DNA from 2 places in the Pseudarthrobacter sp. 1C304 genome. Region 1 is predicted to be linked to the other one. Evidence: predicted binding sites of a transcription regulator. Region 1 holds the regulator's gene; the other holds the start of a gene.

Region 1 (9,070 bases):
GGCGGCGACATCACCCGAAAGCGCAAACTGCTGGAAAAGCAGAAGGAAGGCAAGAAGCGCATGAAGATGGTGGGCCGGGTCGAGGTGCCGCAGGAAGCCTTCATCGCCGCCCTCACCACGGATGAGTCCAAGGACAAGGCCAAGAAGTAGCGGTGCCCGCCATGACTGTCCTCCCGCAGGCGGGTCCGGCCCGTGCCTAGCGCCCTGCCGCTGGGCGACCCCGCGCCACCGGACGGGCTCCTGCCTGCCCAGGCGCTGGAAGACGCCGCCTCCCGGGCCTTCGGGCTCTACGTGCACATCCCGTTCTGCGCCGTGCGCTGCGGCTACTGCGACTTCAACACCTACACCGCCACGGAACTCGGCGGGGGCGCGTCCCAGGACGCCTACGCCGCCACCGCGGTGGCGGAGGTGCAGTTCGCCGCTGAAGTCCTGGCGGCGTCCGGGCTCCCGGCACGCCCGCTCAGCACGGTCTTCTTCGGGGGCGGCACCCCCACACTGCTCCCGGCCGAGGACCTGGCGAGTGTCCTGACGGCAGCGATCGGGGCGTGGGGCCTTGCGCCGGGCGCCGAGGTCACCACGGAGGCAAACCCGGACTCCGTCACGCCTGCTTCCCTGCAGCTGCTCGCCGACGCCGGTTTCACCCGCGTCTCCTTTGGCATGCAGTCGGCAGTGCCGCACGTCCTGAAGGTGCTGGACCGCACCCACACCCCCAGCCGGGTGCCGCAGGCGGTGCAGTGGGCGCGGGAAGCCGGCCTCGCTGTCAGCCTTGACCTGATCTACGGCACCCCGGGGGAGTCGCTGGCCGACTGGCGCTACTCGCTGGAGACGGCACTGTCCTACGCGCCCGACCACATCAGCGCCTACGCGCTGATCGTGGAGGACGGCACTAAACTCGCGGCCCAGATCCGCCGCGGCGAGGTCCCGGAAATCGACGACGACGACCACGCCGCCAAATACGAACTCGCCGACCAGCTCATCTCGGCCGCCGGGCTGTCCTGGTACGAGGTCAGCAACTGGTCCCGCACACCGGAGCAGGCCTGCCGCCACAACCTCGCGTACTGGCGCGGGGACGACTGGTGGGGGATCGGCCCGGGGGCGCACTCCCACGTCGGGGGCGTGCGCTGGTGGAACGTCAAGCACCCCACCGCCTACGCCGGCCGGATGGCCGCCGGGCTGTCACCGGCCGCCGGCCGGGAAACCCTCGATTCCGGAACCCGCAACGTGGAGCGGGTCATGCTGGAAGCCCGTCTCAGCTCCGGACTGGAGATTCCCAGCCTGGGCGGACTGGGCGACACTGGCAGGCACGCCATCGCCGGGCTGATCGCCGACGGGCTGATCGAGCCGGCGGCGGCCTTCCACGGTACCCTCGTGCTGACCTTGAAGGGCCGGCTGCTCGCCGATGCCGTGGTCCGGAGGATCCTGCCAGATTAGGTGTCCGGAGGATCTTGCCCGATTAGGTGCCCGGAGGATTTTGCCCGACCAGGGTCCGGAGGATCCTGCCCGACCGGCCCGCAAACCAAAAAGCCGGCCGCCGCCCCGTGGGGCTGCGGCCGGCTTTCCTGGTTCGATCTGGTGCTGGTGTTGGTGCCGTTGCGCTACTTGATCCAGCGGAGATTGAACTCGTAGCGGTGCGGCTGGCCGCGGTTGACGTGGATGCCGGCCGCGACGGAGAAGCAGGTGACGGCAATCCAGATCACCGTGGCGAGGACGGCGAAGATGTTGCCCACCACCGGGACGAAGACCAGCAGGTTGCAGACCACCGCGGCGATCGTGGGCGGCAGCGTGAAGTTGAGGGCTTCCTTGGACTCCTGTGCGGTGAACGGGCCGCGGTCCTTGAAAATCAGGTAGATCAGCAGCGCAGGGACGCAGCCGAGGATGCCGCCGAAGTGCGCGAGCGTGGCCCACTGGCGGTCCTCGTTTGCCGTCAGCGGCAGCGCATTGGCGGGAACGCCGTGGTAAGGCGGCTGGCCATGGCCGGCCTGGTCGCCGGGGTATTCGCGTGCATCATCTGCCACGGTGTCGTCCTTCGGATTGCGGTGTTGCATTGGTGCCTGGAAATGCGGTGCCTGGAAATGCCAGGGCTGCGCCGGGAGCGAAGCCGCCTTACCAAGAATACTTGCTTGGGGGCGGAATCGCGGATTGGCCCGCTGGTGCGGGCGGCCGGACGGGAACTCAGGGCACCGTGAGGAAGTCGATCACTTCCTCCACCCTTCCCAGCAGGGACGGTTCCAAATCGGCGTAGCTGCGCACCGCGCCGAGGAGTTTCTGCCAGCCCAGGCCGATGTCCTCCTTGGTGCTGTGCGGCCAGCCGAACGCCATGAGGATGCCGGTTTTCCAGTCAACGCCGCGCGGGATCACGGGCCACTTCTCGATCCCCAGCACAGCGGGCCGGATCGCCTGCCAGACGTCCACGTACGGGTGGCCCACAATCAGCACGTTCCCGGCCGCGCCGGGGGATGCCATGACGGCGTCGGCGATCCGGGATTCCTTGGAATCAGGAACCAGGTGGTCCACCAGGACACCAAGCCGGCGGCCGGGTCCGGGCCGGAAGGCGGCCACCGCGCCGGCGAGGTCGTCAATGCCGTGCAGCGGCTCGACCACAATGCCCTCCACCCGCAAGTCGTCGCCCCAGACTTTTTCGACGAGTTCGGCGTCGTGCTTGCCTTCCACCCAGATCCGGCTCGCTTTCGCCACCTGGGCGCGCTGCCCGGCGACCCGGACAGAGCCGGAGGCCGTGCGGGTGCCGGCCGGGGCCGCGGCCCGCGGCGCCGGCGGCATCAGCCGGATCGGCTGTCCTTCCAGCAGGAAGCCGAAGCCGAGCCGGAACGACCGCGACTTGCCGCGGCGGTCCTCCAGGGCAACGACGTGCATTCCGCCGGACTTCTCGACCCGGGTCACGGCCCCCACCCAGCCGGACTGCACTTCCTCCAGCACCATGCCGCGCTCCACCGGCACCTCCGGCAGCTGGGTCTTGGCGGGGGCGGACAGGTCCTGGGGGCCCCAGTTCTGGTACGACATTGGTTCCACACTGCTTTGCGCTTGGTCTTTGACGGCGGGCTGTGCCCGAAAACACCAGCCCCGGGAAGAACGCCCGGAGCGAATCCAATGCTAACAACGCGGCGACTCATATTAGACTGGTTAGCACTTAGGCATGTCGAGTGCTAACCACAGCGCTTGTTGGACGTTGTGGTTATTGAACACAGCTCCTGTTGAACATGCCTTGTGCCAGCGCAGTGTGCGGTGCGGCCGGTGAACGGCGGCGCCGGACGCCGGACCGTCGATTGGAGGTGGAACGTGAGCGAACCACGCAAACTCGAAGTGCTGCGCGCCATCGTGGAGGACTATGTCCATTCACGGGAACCCGTCGGCTCCAAAGCCCTCGTCGAGCGGCACCACTTGGGCGTGTCCAGTGCCACGATCCGCAATGACATGGCCGCCCTGGAGGACGAGGGGCTGATCACGGCGCCGCACACCAGTGCCGGGCGCATCCCCACGGACAAGGGTTACCGGCTCTTCGTCGACCAGATTTCGGCGGTCAAGCCCCTTTCGCCGGCGGAACGCCGCGCCATCCAGGCGCTGCTGGAGGGCTCCGATGACCTCGATGACGTCCTGGACCGGACCGTCCGGCTGCTCGCGCAGCTGACCAACCAGGTCGCCGTCGTGCAGTACCCGCACCTCAGCAGGGCCAAGGTACGGCACATCGAATTCGTCCTGCTGGCACCCCGCAAGGTGCTCGCGGTGCTGATCGCGGACACCGGCAAGGTGGAACAGCGGGTCATCGACGTCGGCCAGGACCTCCCCGACGACGCCCTCGCCGAACTCCGCACACGGTTCCTCGGCTCCCTCTCCGGCACCCCGCTGAACATCCTGCCGCAGTCGCTGCAGGCAGTGGTTGCCAGCTGCCCGCCCGCACGGCGCAGCGTCGCCCAGGCGCTGGCCCGCGGCCTGGAGGCCCTGGCCACGAGCAGCCGCGAGGAGCGCATGGTCATGGCCGGCACAGCCAACCTGGCCCGCTCCAATGTGGACTTCCCGCTGAGCATCGGCCCGGTGTTGGAGGCCCTCGAGGAGCAGGTGGTCATGCTGCGCCTGCTGAGCGACATGGCCGCGGACCCGCGCGGCGTCACGGTCAGCATCGGCCGGGAGAACCCGTACGACGGACTCGCGGAGGCCTCGGTGGTGGCCACCGGCTACGGGCCGGACGCGACCGCCAAGGTCGGCGTGCTCGGCCCCACCCGGATGGACTATCCCACCACCATGGCCGCCGTCCGGGCGGTGGCCCGCTACCTGTCACGGATCCTCGGACCCTGACGGACAACGCCCACACCCGGACCGCCGGGCACCAACCAGGCTTCTTGCCCCTTACCGCTTGCCCCTAACCGGCAGTACAACCAGGAAGAGATACACACTTTGAGCAGCCACTACGACGTTCTTGGAGTCTCCCGCGAAGCTACGGGTGAAGAAATCAAGAAGGCCTACCGCAAGCTGGCGCGGACCCTCCACCCCGACGTGAACCCCGGGGATGACGCATCGGAGCGGTTCAAGGCCGTGACGCACGCCTACGAGGTGCTGTCCGATCCGCAGAAGCGCCGGATCTATGACACCACCGGCAACGAGAACGGCACCGAGAACGGGTTTGGCGGCGGAAGCTACTCCGGCCAGGGCTTCGCGTTCCAGGACATCTTCGAGACCTTCTTCGGCGCCGGCGGCGGCCAGGCCGGTCCGGCCTCCCGGGTCCGCCGCGGCCAGGACGCCCTGATCAGCGTCCGGATCGACCTCCGCGACGCCGTGTTCGGCGTCAACAAGAAAATCGAAGTCGACACGGCCGTCACCTGCCCCACCTGCGAGGGCTCATGCTGCCGGGAAGGCAGCCACCCGGAGCGCTGCGACATCTGCGGCGGCAGCGGTCAGGTGCAGCGCGCCGTCCGCTCCATCCTCGGCCAGGTCATGACCACGGCGCCCTGCGGCTCTTGCGAGGGCTTTGGCACCGTTATCAAGGACCCCTGCAACGAATGCGCCGGCCAGGGCCGGATCCGCAGCCGGCGCTCCCTGACGGTCAAGGTTCCCGCCGGCGTCGCCACCGGCACCCGCATCCAGCTCTCCGGCCAGGGCGAGGCCGGTCCTGCCGGCGGACCCGCCGGCGATCTGTACGTGGAGATCCGCGTCAACAACGACGCCACCTACGTGCGCGACGGCGACGACCTGCACGCCAGCCTCAACATCCCCATGACGGCCGCCGCCCTGGGCACCGAGCTCACGCTGGACACCTTTGACGGCCAGCAGGAGATCGACGTCAAGGCCGGCACGCAGTCCGGTGAGGTCATCACCCTCCGCGGGCTCGGCGTCACCCACCTGCGCGGCTACGGCCGGGGGGACCTCAAGGTCCACCTGCAGGTTGATACCCCCGGCAAGCTCGACGCCGCCCAGGAGGACCTGCTGCGCCAGCTCGCGAAGCTGCGCGGCGAGCAGTTCACCGAGGGAAAGCTCGCGGCGAGCGGCGGTGTCTTCGCGAAGCTCCGGGACCGCCTCGGTAACCTGTAGCGGTGAGCAACCCCGTTTTCTTCACGGCCCCCGGCACCCTGGACGGGCTGGCGCCCGGTTCCGAGTTCATCCTGGACGGGGCCGAGGCGCGGCACGCCGTCACGGTGAAACGGCTCACCGTGGGTGAGTCCGTGGACATCGCCGACGGCGCCGGAAAACGCCTGACCGGCGCCGTCGCGGCCGTCGGCCCGAACCAGCTGACGGTGACGTGCGCTGAACTTTCCGACGAGCCCCGGCCGCCGGTCCGGCTGGTCCTGGTGCAGGCCCTCGCGAAGGGTGACCGGGACGAGCTCGCGGCGGAGACCGCCACCGAACTGGGAATCGACGCCGTAGTACCGTGGCAGGCGGAACGCTCCATCGTCCGCTGGAAGGCGGAGCGGGCGGCGAAAGCCCACGCCAAGTGGCAGTCAATCGTCACGGCGGCGGCCAAACAGGCGCGCCGTGCGTGGATCCCTGAGGTACGTTCCGCCGTCGACACCGCCGGGCTGCAGGCCGCAGTGGCCGCCGCTGACCTGGCCGTCATCCTCCACGAGGACGCGGTGCGTCCGCTGCGCCACGTGCTGGAGGCTTGGCAGGCGGCGGATTCCGCTGCCGGAGGGGCCGCTGACGCATGCGAAATCCTGCTGATTGTGGGACCGGAGGGCGGCATCAGCCCCCGGGAAGTCACCCGGCTCTGCGACGCCGGCGCTGTCACGGCCCTGCTGGGACACCACGTACTGCGGTCGTCCACCGCAGGGCCCGCTGCCACCGTCCTCGCCAGCGACATCCTGGGCCGCTGGTAGCCCGGAGCCGGCCGGTGCCACCTCCGGCGGGGGCGCCTACTTGACCGTGAATCCGCGCGTGTCGACGTTCAAGTCCTTGTCCGGGTTTCCTTCTTCAACCTGCGACACCCGGACCTCGTAGTTCCCGGGCCCGAGGTTGACCGAGAGGCTGAAGGCACCCGGTTCGCCGGTCCCGGACGACGCCGTGACCGTCCCGTTCAGGTAGGTGGTGGTGATGCTGCCGTCGATCCGCAGGATCTCCCAGCGGAGCTCTCCGCCGGGGTCGATGCTGCGGCCCGAGATCTTGACGGCGCCGTCGTCCACCGAGGTCCCCTCCTGGGGATCGATGATCCAGACCGGGGCCACCATTCCGGCGGTCCGCGCGGTCGGAGCGCCGAGCCGGACATGGTTGAAAGCAACGTAGTCGGTGTGGCCGTCCACAAGGACCACCACCTGGATCTGCTGCCCGGAATCGATCAGTCCGGCGCTGGCGGCGGCCGCCGTCGCGGTGTACACCAACTGCTGGACGGCCCGCTCCGCCATGGCGGGATCGACGTTGCTGTTGAAGGCATCGGCGGACATGTCCACCGTAATAACGTTCTTGCCGGAGATGGACGTCGCGAGTTTCTTCGGGTTCTGCCACGGCGTGAAGAAGTCCGGGTCCAGCGGCTTCTGCGACATCATGACCCGCAGCGCCCGTGTTACCGGATTCTCCTCCTCGGGGACGTCGCGGAACTCGCGGTAAAGGAACGTGTCCTCATTGCTCCGGCCGATCCAGTAGACCGGGGCCTTGTTGGATGCCTGGGTGGTTTCCAGCGGCGCGCTGGTGGTGGCCGCCGACGCCTGCGCGGACATCACCTGCGAGGGGGTGCTGGCGTTGGTGGCGCCGGGCTGGGGGGTTGCCACGCACCCGGACAGGGCCAGCGCCGCGGGCAGCATCAGAAGAAGCAAGCGCGGACCTACGCGCCTGCCTGCTGCTGTCTGCCCGTTTCCGCGTTTCCTGATCGCCGCTGCCCTTGTCTGCTCGGTGTTGCTGCCGGTGGTCGTGCGCCCGGTATCGCGCCCGGTGCCTGGGATCTTTGGTGCCGCCCGCCGGAACTGCCGGGGGTGGCCGATTTCCAGCATGGCACACGCCTTTGGCGCAGAACCGGGGTTTAGGCCGCACGGCCGGAAATGCAACGGTAACGATATGAGGCCGATACGAAGTTGATACCTAAAACCGGGAACGGTGCGTGCCCGCGGGCCGGCGGACCCCGCGGCCGGCGGCATGGGGAGCCGCTGCTGGCGTAAGATAGGAGGACCCGCTGACACCCGGAACCGGAGTCAGGCACCGCAGTTAATTCAGACAGCAGTTAATTGAGGCGGCAGTTAGTTGAGACTTCAGCTGACCGCCGGGCCGGATCAGGGGGCAGACCATTTCCGACTGGAGGGGACCAGAGGCCCGCGGGCCATCACCATGACTGAAGCAGCGAACGGCAAGGCCCGGATCAGCGCCGGAGAGCGCTCCGCAGGGGAATTTCCCCACTCCCTCCCAGGGCTGCGGACGGAGGTAGTCCTGTTCGACAGTTCCGATCAGATGGTCCAGTCCCTCGGCAGCCATGACGAGGCCCTGCGCTTCATTGAGTCCCAGTACCCGGCCGTCGACTTCCATGTCCGCGGCAATGAGCTCGCGATCAGCGGGCCCGCCGCGGACGTTCCGCGCATTATGCGCCTGCTCACCGAGGTCCGCGGCCTCGTGGCCCGGGGCACGGTCATCACGCCCGCCGTCCTGCAGCAGCTCGTCTCGATGCTCCGCACCCAGTCGCTGCAGAACCCGGTGGAGGTGCTCACGCACAACATCCTGTCGAGCCGGGGCAAGACCATCCGGCCGAAGACGCTGAACCAGAAGAATTACGTGGACGCGATCGACGCCAACACGGTGATCTTCGGCATCGGCCCGGCCGGTACCGGCAAGACGTACCTGGCGATGGCCAAGGCCGTGCAGGCGCTGCAGCAGAAGGAAGTCACCCGCATCATCCTGACGCGTCCCGCCGTCGAGGCGGGGGAGCGGCTCGGGTTCCTGCCGGGCACCCTCAGCGACAAGATCGACCCGTACCTGCGGCCGCTCTACGACGCCCTGCACGAAATGATGGACCCGGAATCCATCCCGCGGCTGATCGCGGCCGGCACCATTGAGGTGGCGCCGCTGGCCTACATGCGCGGACGCACGCTCAACGACGCGTTCATCATCCTGGACGAGGCGCAGAACACCACGCCGGAACAGATGAAGATGTTCCTCACCCGCCTGGGCTTCGGCTCCAAGATGGTGGTCACCGGGGACGTCACGCAGGTGGACCTGCCCTTCGGAACCCGGTCCGGGCTGCGGATCGTCGAGGAGATCCTGCAGGACATCGAGGACGTCAACTTCACCGTCCTGGACGCGTCCGACGTCGTCCGCCACCGCCTGGTGGGCGACATCGTCAACGCCTACAGCGTCTGGGACGAGATCCAGCGGAACAGGGTCAAGCATTCGGTGGCCCGCGACAAGCGGGGGGAACAGGCATGAGCATCGAGGTCAACAACGAATCCGGCGTGACCGTTGACGAGGCCCAGCTGGTGCAGCTGTCCCGGTTCATATTCGAGCGCCTCTTCATCCACCCGCAGGCTGAGCTCTCCATCCTGCTCGTGGACGAACCGGCCATGGAGAAACTGCACATCGAACTGATGGACGAGCCGGGCTCCACTGACGTGCTGTCCGTGCCCATGGATGAGCTGACCCCCGGTACGCCGGA
Region 2 (9,070 bases), on a different contig from region 1:
CTGAAATCTAAAGACCGGGTGCCGGTCCTAGACCGGCTCCACCACAACGGCCACCCGCTCCTCGCCTATCCTGGTCAGGACCAGGGTGGCCGTTTTCTTGCCGCTTTTCCCCGACGCCTTCCCTGCTGTGTTTTTCCCTGCTGTGTTCTTCCCTGAGGGGAGGAGCTGTTTGCGCAGCTCCTCCGGCGTGACCGACGTGCCGCGCTTCTTGATGTCCAGGACGCCGATGCCCTGGTCCTTCACCCAGGCCTTGAGGGCCTTGACGTTGTAGGGCATCACCTCGAGCACCTTGTAGGCCCGGGCGAACGGCGAGTCGTGCAGTTCCGGGGCGCAGATGTAGGCGATGTGTTCGTCCACCAGGTGCCCGCCCAGCTGGAGGGCGACGTCGGCCACCAGCCCCGCGCGGATGACGGCGCCGTCAGGCTCGTAGAGGTACCCCTCCACCGGCCCCACCGGGGCAACCGGGCCGCCGTCGAAGTCCTCGGAACTGGTGAGCTCCGCTGCCCCCGCGGGGCCCAGGACCAGGGCCGCCCGCCGGATGCCCGGCCGCCGGACTGCGTTGAACCACAACGCCACTTCGGTCACGTCCCCGCCCACCGAGACCCACTGGGCTTCACAGTCCACGGGCACGGAATCGTGCGGCATGCCAGGGCCCATCTTCACGCCCACGGCCAGGCCCGCGGCGGCCAGGGATTCGACGAAGGACAGCGGCGGGGAGAAATCCTCCGGGTCCCAGATCCGCTTCGTGCCAGATGTGGACGTGGTCCGGCGGGCCGGGTCCAGCCATACGCCGTCCATCCCGTCCAGGTCCACCGCCGTCGCGTCCGCGTGGACCACGGTGGCGTTCCGGAAGGGGATCAAGTTCATCGTGGCGCAGGCCGCCGTCGTCTCATCCATTTCCACCGCCGTGACCCGGAGGTCCAGGGACGCGAGTGCCATGGCATCGGCGCCGAGTCCGCAGCCCAGGTCGGCCACGTGCTGCACGCCGGCTTCCGCGAAACGCTGCGCATGCCGGGCCGCCACCGTGAGCCGGGTGGCCTGCTCAAGGCCCGCCTGGGTGAAGATCATCTGCCGGGCGAACTCGCCGAACTTGGCCTCGGCCTTGGTCCGCAGCCGCGACTGGGTGAGCACGGCGGAGACGAGTTCGGGGGAGTGTCCGGCCTTCCGGAGGGACGCGTTGAGGCGGAACGCCTCGTCCTCCCGGTACGGGCCCAGCGACGCCAGCAGCTCCCAGCCCTCGGGGTTGAGAAGGGGCGCGATCTGGTCCTGGGGTGCGTCAGCCATGGGATCAAGCCTAGTTCAGGGCGCGGCCGGTCCGTTCCGACCGATAGGCTTGACGGCATGGATTACAGCGGCACGGCAAACAATGGCACGGACGAGAACTACCGGCCGGACGCCGACGCTCCCCAGGACGGCGACGGCGGCGGCCGCCCCGCCCGCCGGGGGCTCGCCCGCTACGCCCGGCCGGCGCTGATCGCCGGAATCGCGATCGCGGGGATCTGCGCCGCGCTGCTGGTCATCATCTTCTTCCTGGACTCCTTCAACGCCACCGTCTATTCGGTGGGCGGCAAGGACATTGCGGACGCCACCGATGAGGCGAAGGACATCCGCGACAACTACGCCGCTGTCCGCGCCGGCGGCATTGCCTTCCTGGCCGCCGGGACCGCACTGGCCGCGGCGGGCGCCCTGGTGATCTACCGGCACCGGAACGAACGGGCCGCCGAGGACGGCGAGGACGTGGACTTCGAGGACCTGGGCGGGCGGGCGTAAACCTCCTCCCCGGCGTTCACCGGGAACGAACTTCTGGCACTCGCCTTGACCGAGTGCTAACTCCTTACATAGAGTCGTCATTAGCACTCTCCCTAGGAGGGTGCTAACACCTGAAGCTTTGCAGCCAGGCTGCTGCCGGCACCGCGACGACGGTCTGCATGCCTTGGCGCCACCGCTTTAAAGTCCACGAATTTGCTGACGAAAAGGAGAGGTCCTTGTCGGTCTCTATTAAGCCTCTTGAGGATCGTATTGTTGTCCGCCCGCTCGAAGCCGAGCAGACCACGGCTTCCGGCCTGGTTATCCCGGACTCCGCACAGGAGAAGCCGCAGGAAGGCGAAGTTGTCGCAGTAGGCCCCGGCCGCTTCGACGACAACGGCAACCGCGTTCCGGTCGACGTCACGGTCGGCGACGTTGTCATCTACTCCAAGTACGGCGGAACTGAAGTCAAGACCGGCGGCACCGAGTACCTCGTGCTGTCCGCCCGCGACGTCCTGGCGATCGTCGTAAAGTAACTCTCTTGGACCCCGCGCCGCCGATCCTTCTTTGACGGGTCAGTTGCGCGGGGTTCTGTCTTGAAAGGACAAAACCATGGCAAAGCAGCTTGCGTTTGACGACGCTGCCCGCCGGTCGCTTGAAGCCGGCATCGATAAGCTCGCCAACACGGTCAAGGTGACGCTCGGCCCGCGCGGCCGCAACGTCGTGCTGGACAAGAAGTGGGGCGCCCCCACGATCACCAACGACGGCGTCACCATCGCCCGTGAAGTCGAACTGGACGACCCGTACGAGAACCTTGGCGCGCAGCTTGCCAAGGAGGTCGCCACCAAGACCAACGATGTTGCCGGCGACGGCACCACCACCGCCACGGTGCTGGCCCAGGCTCTGGTCAAGGAAGGCCTCCGCAACGTTGCGGCCGGCGCAGCTCCCGGCCAGATCAAGCGCGGCATCGAGGTCTCGGTTGAGGCCGTGGCTGCCCGCCTGCTGGAGAACGCCCGCCCGGTCGAAGGCACCCAGGTCGCCAACGTCGCGTCCATCTCCGCCCAGAGCGACGAGGTCGGCGAGCTGCTGGCCGAGGCGTTCGGCAAGGTCGGCAAGGATGGTGTGATCACCATCGAGGAGTCCTCCACCACGCAGACCGAACTGGTCCTCACCGAGGGCATGCAGTTCGACAAGGGCTACCTGTCCCCGTACTTCGTCACCGACGCGGAACGCCAGGAAGCCGTCCTCGAAGACGCCCTGATCCTGATCAACCAGGGCAAGATCTCCTCGGTCCAGGACTTCCTGCCGCTGCTGGAAAAGGCGCTGCAGAGCTCCAAGCCGCTGTTCATCATCGCCGAGGACGTCGAGGGCGAGGCCCTCTCCACGCTGATCGTCAACCGCATCCGCGGCACCCTGAACGTTGTTGCCGTCAAGGCCCCGGGCTTCGGCGACCGCCGCAAGGCCATGCTGCAGGACATCGCCACCCTCACCGGTGCGCAGGTTGTCTCCCCGGAGCTGGGCCTGAGCCTGGACACGGTGGGCCTCGGGGTGCTGGGTACCGCCCGGCGCATCACGGTCACCAAGGACAACACCACCATCGTTGACGGCGCCGGATCGGCCGAGGACGTCGCAGCCCGGGTTTCCCAGCTGCGCGCCGAGCTGACCCGCACCGACTCCGACTGGGACAAGGAAAAGCTGCAGGAACGCCTGGCCAAGCTGGCCGGCGGCATCGGCGTCATCAAGGTCGGCGCCGCCACCGAGGTGGAGCTCAAGGAAAAGAAGCACCGCATCGAAGACGCTGTGTCCTCGACCCGCGCCGCCCTCGAAGAGGGCATCGTGGCCGGCGGCGGCTCCGCCCTCATCCACGCCCTCAAGGCGCTCGATGAGGATCCGGCCGTCCAGGCCCTCGAAGGTGACGCGGCTGCCGCCGTCGGCATCGTCCGCCGGGCCCTGACCCAGCCGCTGCGCTGGATCGCCCAGAATGCCGGCTTCGACGGCTACGTCGTCGTCGCCAAGGTGGCCGACGCGGCCATCAACCAGGGCTTCAACGCCAAGACCGGCGAGTACGAGGACCTGATCAGCGCCGGCGTCATCGACCCGGTCAAGGTCACCCGTGCGGCTCTCCGCAACGCGGCGTCCATCGCGGCACTGGTGCTCACCACGGAAACCCTCGTGGTCGAGAAGCCGGCCGAAGAGGACGAGCACGCAGGCCACAGCCACTGACCTTCGCGTCAACGGCACACCGCCGCAACAAAAAACCGGTCCAGCAATGCTGGGCCGGTTTTTTGTGTGCCATGGATGGTTCCGGGCCAGGCCGGCCCGGGCCGTCAGGCCGTCATTTCCTGCGTTTTTACGCCGCCCGCAGGCTCGTAGACCAGCGAGACGGCACCCGCGGGGAAGCTGCGCGCCGGCTCGGCGAGGCGGAACGTGGCGGGCACCGCTCCGCCGTCGAAGAGACGTCTGCCCTGCCCGAGGACCACCGGGTACAGCCAGAGGTGGAGGCGGTCCAGGACCCCTGCCGCCAGCAGCGAGCGGATGAGGACCCCGCTGCCGAACATGTGCACCTGCCGGTACTGGTCCCGGAGCCCGCCCGCTGCCGCGGCATCCGGAAGGACCATGGTGCCCGCCCACGCGGGGTCCTGCAGGGAAGATGACACAACGAACTTGGGCACCCGGTTGAGTGCCCCGGCGATCGCATCCGCTTGGTGGGGCCAGTAAGCCGCGAAGATGTCGTAGGTTCTCCGGCCGAGGAGGAGGGCATCCATCGTCGCGATGTCGGCCGCGATGGCAGCGCCGGATCCTTCATCGGACACGGGCGCCTGCCAACCGCCGAAAACGAAGCCGCCTTCGGGGTCTTCTTCACGGCCGCCCGGCGCCTGGTAGACGCCGTCGAGGGTGATGAACAGGTTCGCCACGATGATCCCCACGCGCCCATTGTGGAAGCAGCACGCGGACGATGTCCAGTGCCATGGCAGGATTGGTGCCATGCTGCTCCTTGAGCTCGTGGAAACCACAACAGCCGTCGCATCAACTCGGTCCCGGCTGGCCAAGGTGGATGCCCTGGCCCAGCTTCTGGGCCGGCTTGAGCCGGCGGAGATCCCGACGGCGGTGGGACTGCTTAGTGCCAAGCCCCGCCAGGGCCGTGTGGGCGTGGGCTGGAGCGGCATGGCGGCGGCCAAGGAAGAACCGGCCGCGGAGCCCAGCCTCACCGTGGCCGATTTTGATGCCGCGCTGGACCGGCTCCTGGCAACCGCCGGTACCGGTTCGGGCGGGGAGCGGGCCGCCATCCTCCGGACGCTGATGGCGGCGGCCACCGCGTCCGAGCAGTCCTTCATCGCCGGCGTGCTGCTCGGGGAACTGCGCACCGGCGCCCTGGAGGGAGTGCTGACGGATGCCGTGGCCCGCGCCGCTGGCAGGCCCGTAGAGGCGGTGCGCCGTGCGGCCATGCTGTCCGGCGACCTCGGGGGTGCCGCCCTCCTGGCGCTCACCGGCACCCCGGCCGAGCTGGACGCCGTCGGCCTGGTGGTGGGCCGTCCGGTACAACCCATGCTCGCCGCGACCGCCGGGAGTGCCCGTGCAGCCCTGGAAGCCACGGGGGAGGCCTCGGTGGAATACAAGCTCGACGGCGCCCGCATCCAGGTGCACCGCTCCGGCAACGACGTGCGCATCTACACCCGGAACCTCGCGGAGGTGACACACCGGCTGCCCGAGGTGGCGGACCTGGTCCGCGGGCTGCCGGTGCAGGACGTGATCCTGGACGGCGAAACCCTCGCCCTGGACGAGGACGGCGCGCCGCGGCCCTTCCAGGAAACCATGTCCCGCTTCGGTGCCGACGCAGTCCGGGAAACGCTGCTGCACCCCTGGTTTTTCGACGTGCTGCACATCGACGGACGCGACCTGCTGGACGAACCGCTGGCCACCCGCATTGAGGTCCTGGAGCGCGTGGCACCCGCGCACCGGATTCCGGGGGAAATCACCGCCGATCCTGAGGTTGCCGAGCGGGTGTCGCGGGATGCACTCGCCGCGGGCCACGAGGGCGTGGTGGTGAAAGCCATCGGATCGGCCTACGCTGCCGGACGGCGCGGATCCAACTGGGTGAAGGTCAAACCGGTGCACACCTATGACCTGGTGGTGCTCGCGTGCGAATGGGGCTCGGGCCGCCGCACCGGCATGCTCTCCAACCTGCACCTTGGCGCCCTGGACCCCGGCGGCGAGTTCGGCGAACCCGGCGGCTACGTCATGGTGGGCAAAACCTTCAAGGGCCTCACTGACGAACTGCTGCGCTGGCAGACCGGGAGGTTCCAGGAGCTCGAGGTGCGGCGCACGGCCGGCACCGTCTGGGTTGAGCCGGTCACCGTCGTCGAAATAGCGATCGACGGCGTGCAGCAGTCGCCGCGTTACCCGGGCGGGATCGCCCTGAGGTTTGCGCGCGTCAAGCGCTACCGGGAGGACAAGGCCCCGGCGGACGCGGACACAATCCAGACCCTGCGCGGCCTGCTGCGGCCGTAGCGAAGACCTCGCCAGCGCGCCACAGGAGGGCCGCCCGGCCCGTGGAAGACCGGCGCGGCGGCGGTTTCCCGGCCGCCTGAATTCGCCAGAGAAATTACGGATCGGTAACATTGATGCTTTGGAAACCGGCCTGAAGGGGCTCTCTGTGTCGAATCAGCGAACCATCACCAGCCCGAAGGAAGCTGCGGCGGGTTCGCCGGCGCGCGCAAAAACAGGCTACCGGCCCGAAGTCCAGGGGCTGCGTGCCCTCGCGGTGCTGATGGTGGTCACCTACCACGTGTGGCTGGGGCGCGTCTCCGGCGGCGTGGACATTTTCCTTTTGATCTCGGCATTCCTGATGACCCTCAGCTTTGCCCGCAAGGTCGAGGCCGGCAAGCCCCTGCGCCTGGCGAGCCACTGGCTCCACCTGCTCAAGCGGCTGCTGCCCGCCGTTGTGGTGGTGGTCCTCGGCGTCCTGGCCGGCACCCGCGTGGTCCTGCCCCAGAGCCGCTGGCCGGATGTGCTGGACCAGGCATGGGCCTCCTTGCTGTACCGCCAGAACTGGCTTCTGGCGGACACCGCCGTCGACTACTACGCCCAAGACCACGCCGGGGCCAGCCCGCTGCAGCACTTCTGGTCGCTGTCGATCCAGGGCCAGGTGTTCGTGCTCTGGCCGCTGGTGTTCGCCGGGGCGGCCCTGCTGCTGCGGTTCCTGCACCGGACCCCGGTGGGGGAGAGGGTGAGCTACCCGGCGCTCCTGGCTGCGGCCTTCGGCGCCATCTTCGTGGTGTCGCTGGTGTTCTCCATCGAGCAGACCGCCACCAACCAGGCCTACGCCTACTTCGACACCCGCACCCGGCTGTGGGAGTTCGCCCTCGGCTCTCTCCTGGCCCTCGCCCTGCCGCACCTCAAACCCGGCAAGGTGCTCCGGGTCGTCCTGGGCTGGACCGGCCTCGCCGCCATGCTCTCCTGCGGGCTGCTGCTGACCGTGGACCGCTCCTTCCCCGGCTTCATCGCGCTGTGGCCCACGCTGGCCGCGGCGGCCATCATCGTCGCCGGGCGGAGCGGCAGCCGCTTCGGCGTGGACCGTTTCCTGACCTGGAAACCGCTCGTGGCGCTGGGGGACAACTCCTACGCCCTGTACCTGTGGCACTGGCCGCTGCTGGTGCTGTCCCTCGCCGCCACGGGCATCGCAGCGCCCAACCTCCTCCAGGGCCTGCTGATCGTCGCCGCATCCATCGTGCTGGCCGTGCTGACCACCCGGTTCGTGGAGAAGCCGCTGCGCGAATGGCACTGGCCCCAGCGCCGCGTCTGGCGCACCGCCGTCGTAATCGCGGCCTGCGGCGCCCTGCTCGCGGGACCGGTCTCCGTGTGGCAGAGCAAAATGATGGCGGACGAGGCCGTCGCGGCCGCGCAGCCGAAGGAGCTGACCCCCGGCGCCGCCGCCCTTGCCCCCGAAAACGCGGGCAAGCCGACGCCGGAGGCCAAGATCATTCCGGCGCCCGTGGCCATGAAGAACGAGTGGGCCGACATCGACGGGCTGTGCACGGACGGGAACGTCCCCGCGGACCCGCTACTGGCAGGCTGCCTGCAGAACAGCCGCCCGGACACCGTCACCAAACGCATCGTGGTGCTCGGCGACTCCCACGCCCAGCAGTACATGGCGGCGCTGGGACCCATCGCCCGTGCCCACGGCTGGGAAGTGGTCACCCTCCTGAAGGGCAACTGCCGCTTCGGCGGTGAATCCCCGGAACGGGACGCCGAATGCAACGCCTTCAACAAGGCCAGCGCGCAGTACGTCCTGGACCACAAGCCCGACGCCGTCTTCACCGTCGCGTCGCTGACGCACAAGGAAGCGCCCTTCGAAACAGAGGTGCCGCAGTACCTCGAGGGGATCAGGCCCTTCACCGAGGCCGGCATGGAAGTGGTGGGCATCCGCGACAACCCCCGGTTCGCCACGAACATGCCCGAATGCGTCCAGAAAAAGGGTCCTGACGCCGCCGACTGCAACGTGCCGCTCGGGGAGTCCCTCGCCGCGTCCTCACCGCTGGACGCGTACCGCGGGCAGGTGCCGGGGCTGTACCTGATGGACCTCAGCGACTTCATCTGCGCCGGCGGAACCTGCCCGGCCGTCGTCGGGAACGTGTACGTGTACAAGGACGACAACCACCTGACCAAGACGTACGTCCAGACCATGATCCCCATGTTTGAGCAGCGACTGCTGGCGGCCACCGGCTGGACGTAACGGGCCGCCGTCACCCGGCCGGTGCCGTTGCTCACATTACTGCCCCGGAATATGGGGATCGGCGCCAAGGTTCTACTATTTATTCAACACTTCTGCACAGGCCATGCCCGTAATGACGGGCTGGTCATCTGTTGCAACCCCTACCCGTGAACCCGCAACCAAGGTAAGAGGCGCACTCATGACCCAGCCCGAACACGACCCCTTCGGCTTCATTGGACTGACCTACGACGACGTCCTCCTGCTGCCCGGCCACACGGACGTGATCCCGTCCGAAGCCGACACCTCGTCCCGGATCTCCAAGCGCATCTCGGTGCAGACCCCGCTGCTGTCCGCCGCGATGGACACCGTCACCGAGTCGCGCATGGCCATCGCCATGGCCCGCCAGGGCGGCCTCGGCGTCGTCCACCGCAACCTCTCCATCGCCGACCAGGCCGACCAGGTGGACCGGGTCAAGCGCAGCGAGTCCGGCATGATCACCAACCCCCTCACCATCGGCCCGGAAGCCACGCTGGCCGAGCTCGACGAGATCTGCTCGCACTACCGGGTCTCCGGCCTGCCAGTCGTCGACGAGGGCATGCGCCTGCTGGGCAT

Evidence for each region. Region 1 encodes HrcA, which represses chaperone genes, less so after heat shock. Its sites were predicted from a motif close to TTNGCACTCGNNNNNNNCGAGTGCNAA; they were not measured.
Region 2: the regulator HrcA is predicted to act here: its motif matches at 1,804-1,830, upstream of groES (co-chaperone GroES).

What each region holds. Positions count from the first base shown of each region.
Region 1 is NZ_JBQQCH010000003.1:118,483-127,552, reverse strand. It holds gene lepA (translation elongation factor 4) at 1-150, shown strand, start outside; gene hemW (radical SAM family heme chaperone HemW) at 193-1,431, shown strand; gene ACTWQD_RS08115 (DUF4870 domain-containing protein) at 1,596-2,015, opposite strand; gene ACTWQD_RS08110 (DUF3097 domain-containing protein) at 2,173-3,018, opposite strand; gene hrcA (heat-inducible transcriptional repressor HrcA) at 3,295-4,308, shown strand; gene dnaJ (molecular chaperone DnaJ) at 4,408-5,538, shown strand; gene ACTWQD_RS08095 (16S rRNA (uracil(1498)-N(3))-methyltransferase) at 5,541-6,320, shown strand; gene ACTWQD_RS08090 (GerMN domain-containing protein) at 6,357-7,238, opposite strand; gene ACTWQD_RS08085 (PhoH family protein) at 7,756-8,844, shown strand; gene ybeY (rRNA maturation RNase YbeY) at 8,841-9,070, shown strand, end outside.
Region 2 is NZ_JBQQCH010000002.1:304,665-313,734, reverse strand. It holds gene ACTWQD_RS05460 (THUMP-like domain-containing protein) at 28-1,284, opposite strand; gene ACTWQD_RS05455 (hypothetical protein) at 1,342-1,770, shown strand; gene groES (co-chaperone GroES) at 1,986-2,282, shown strand; gene groL (chaperonin GroEL) at 2,359-3,969, shown strand; gene ACTWQD_RS05440 (dihydrofolate reductase family protein) at 4,074-4,673, opposite strand; gene ACTWQD_RS05435 (ATP-dependent DNA ligase) at 4,732-6,255, shown strand; gene ACTWQD_RS05430 (acyltransferase family protein) at 6,401-8,479, shown strand; gene guaB (IMP dehydrogenase) at 8,658-9,070, shown strand, end outside.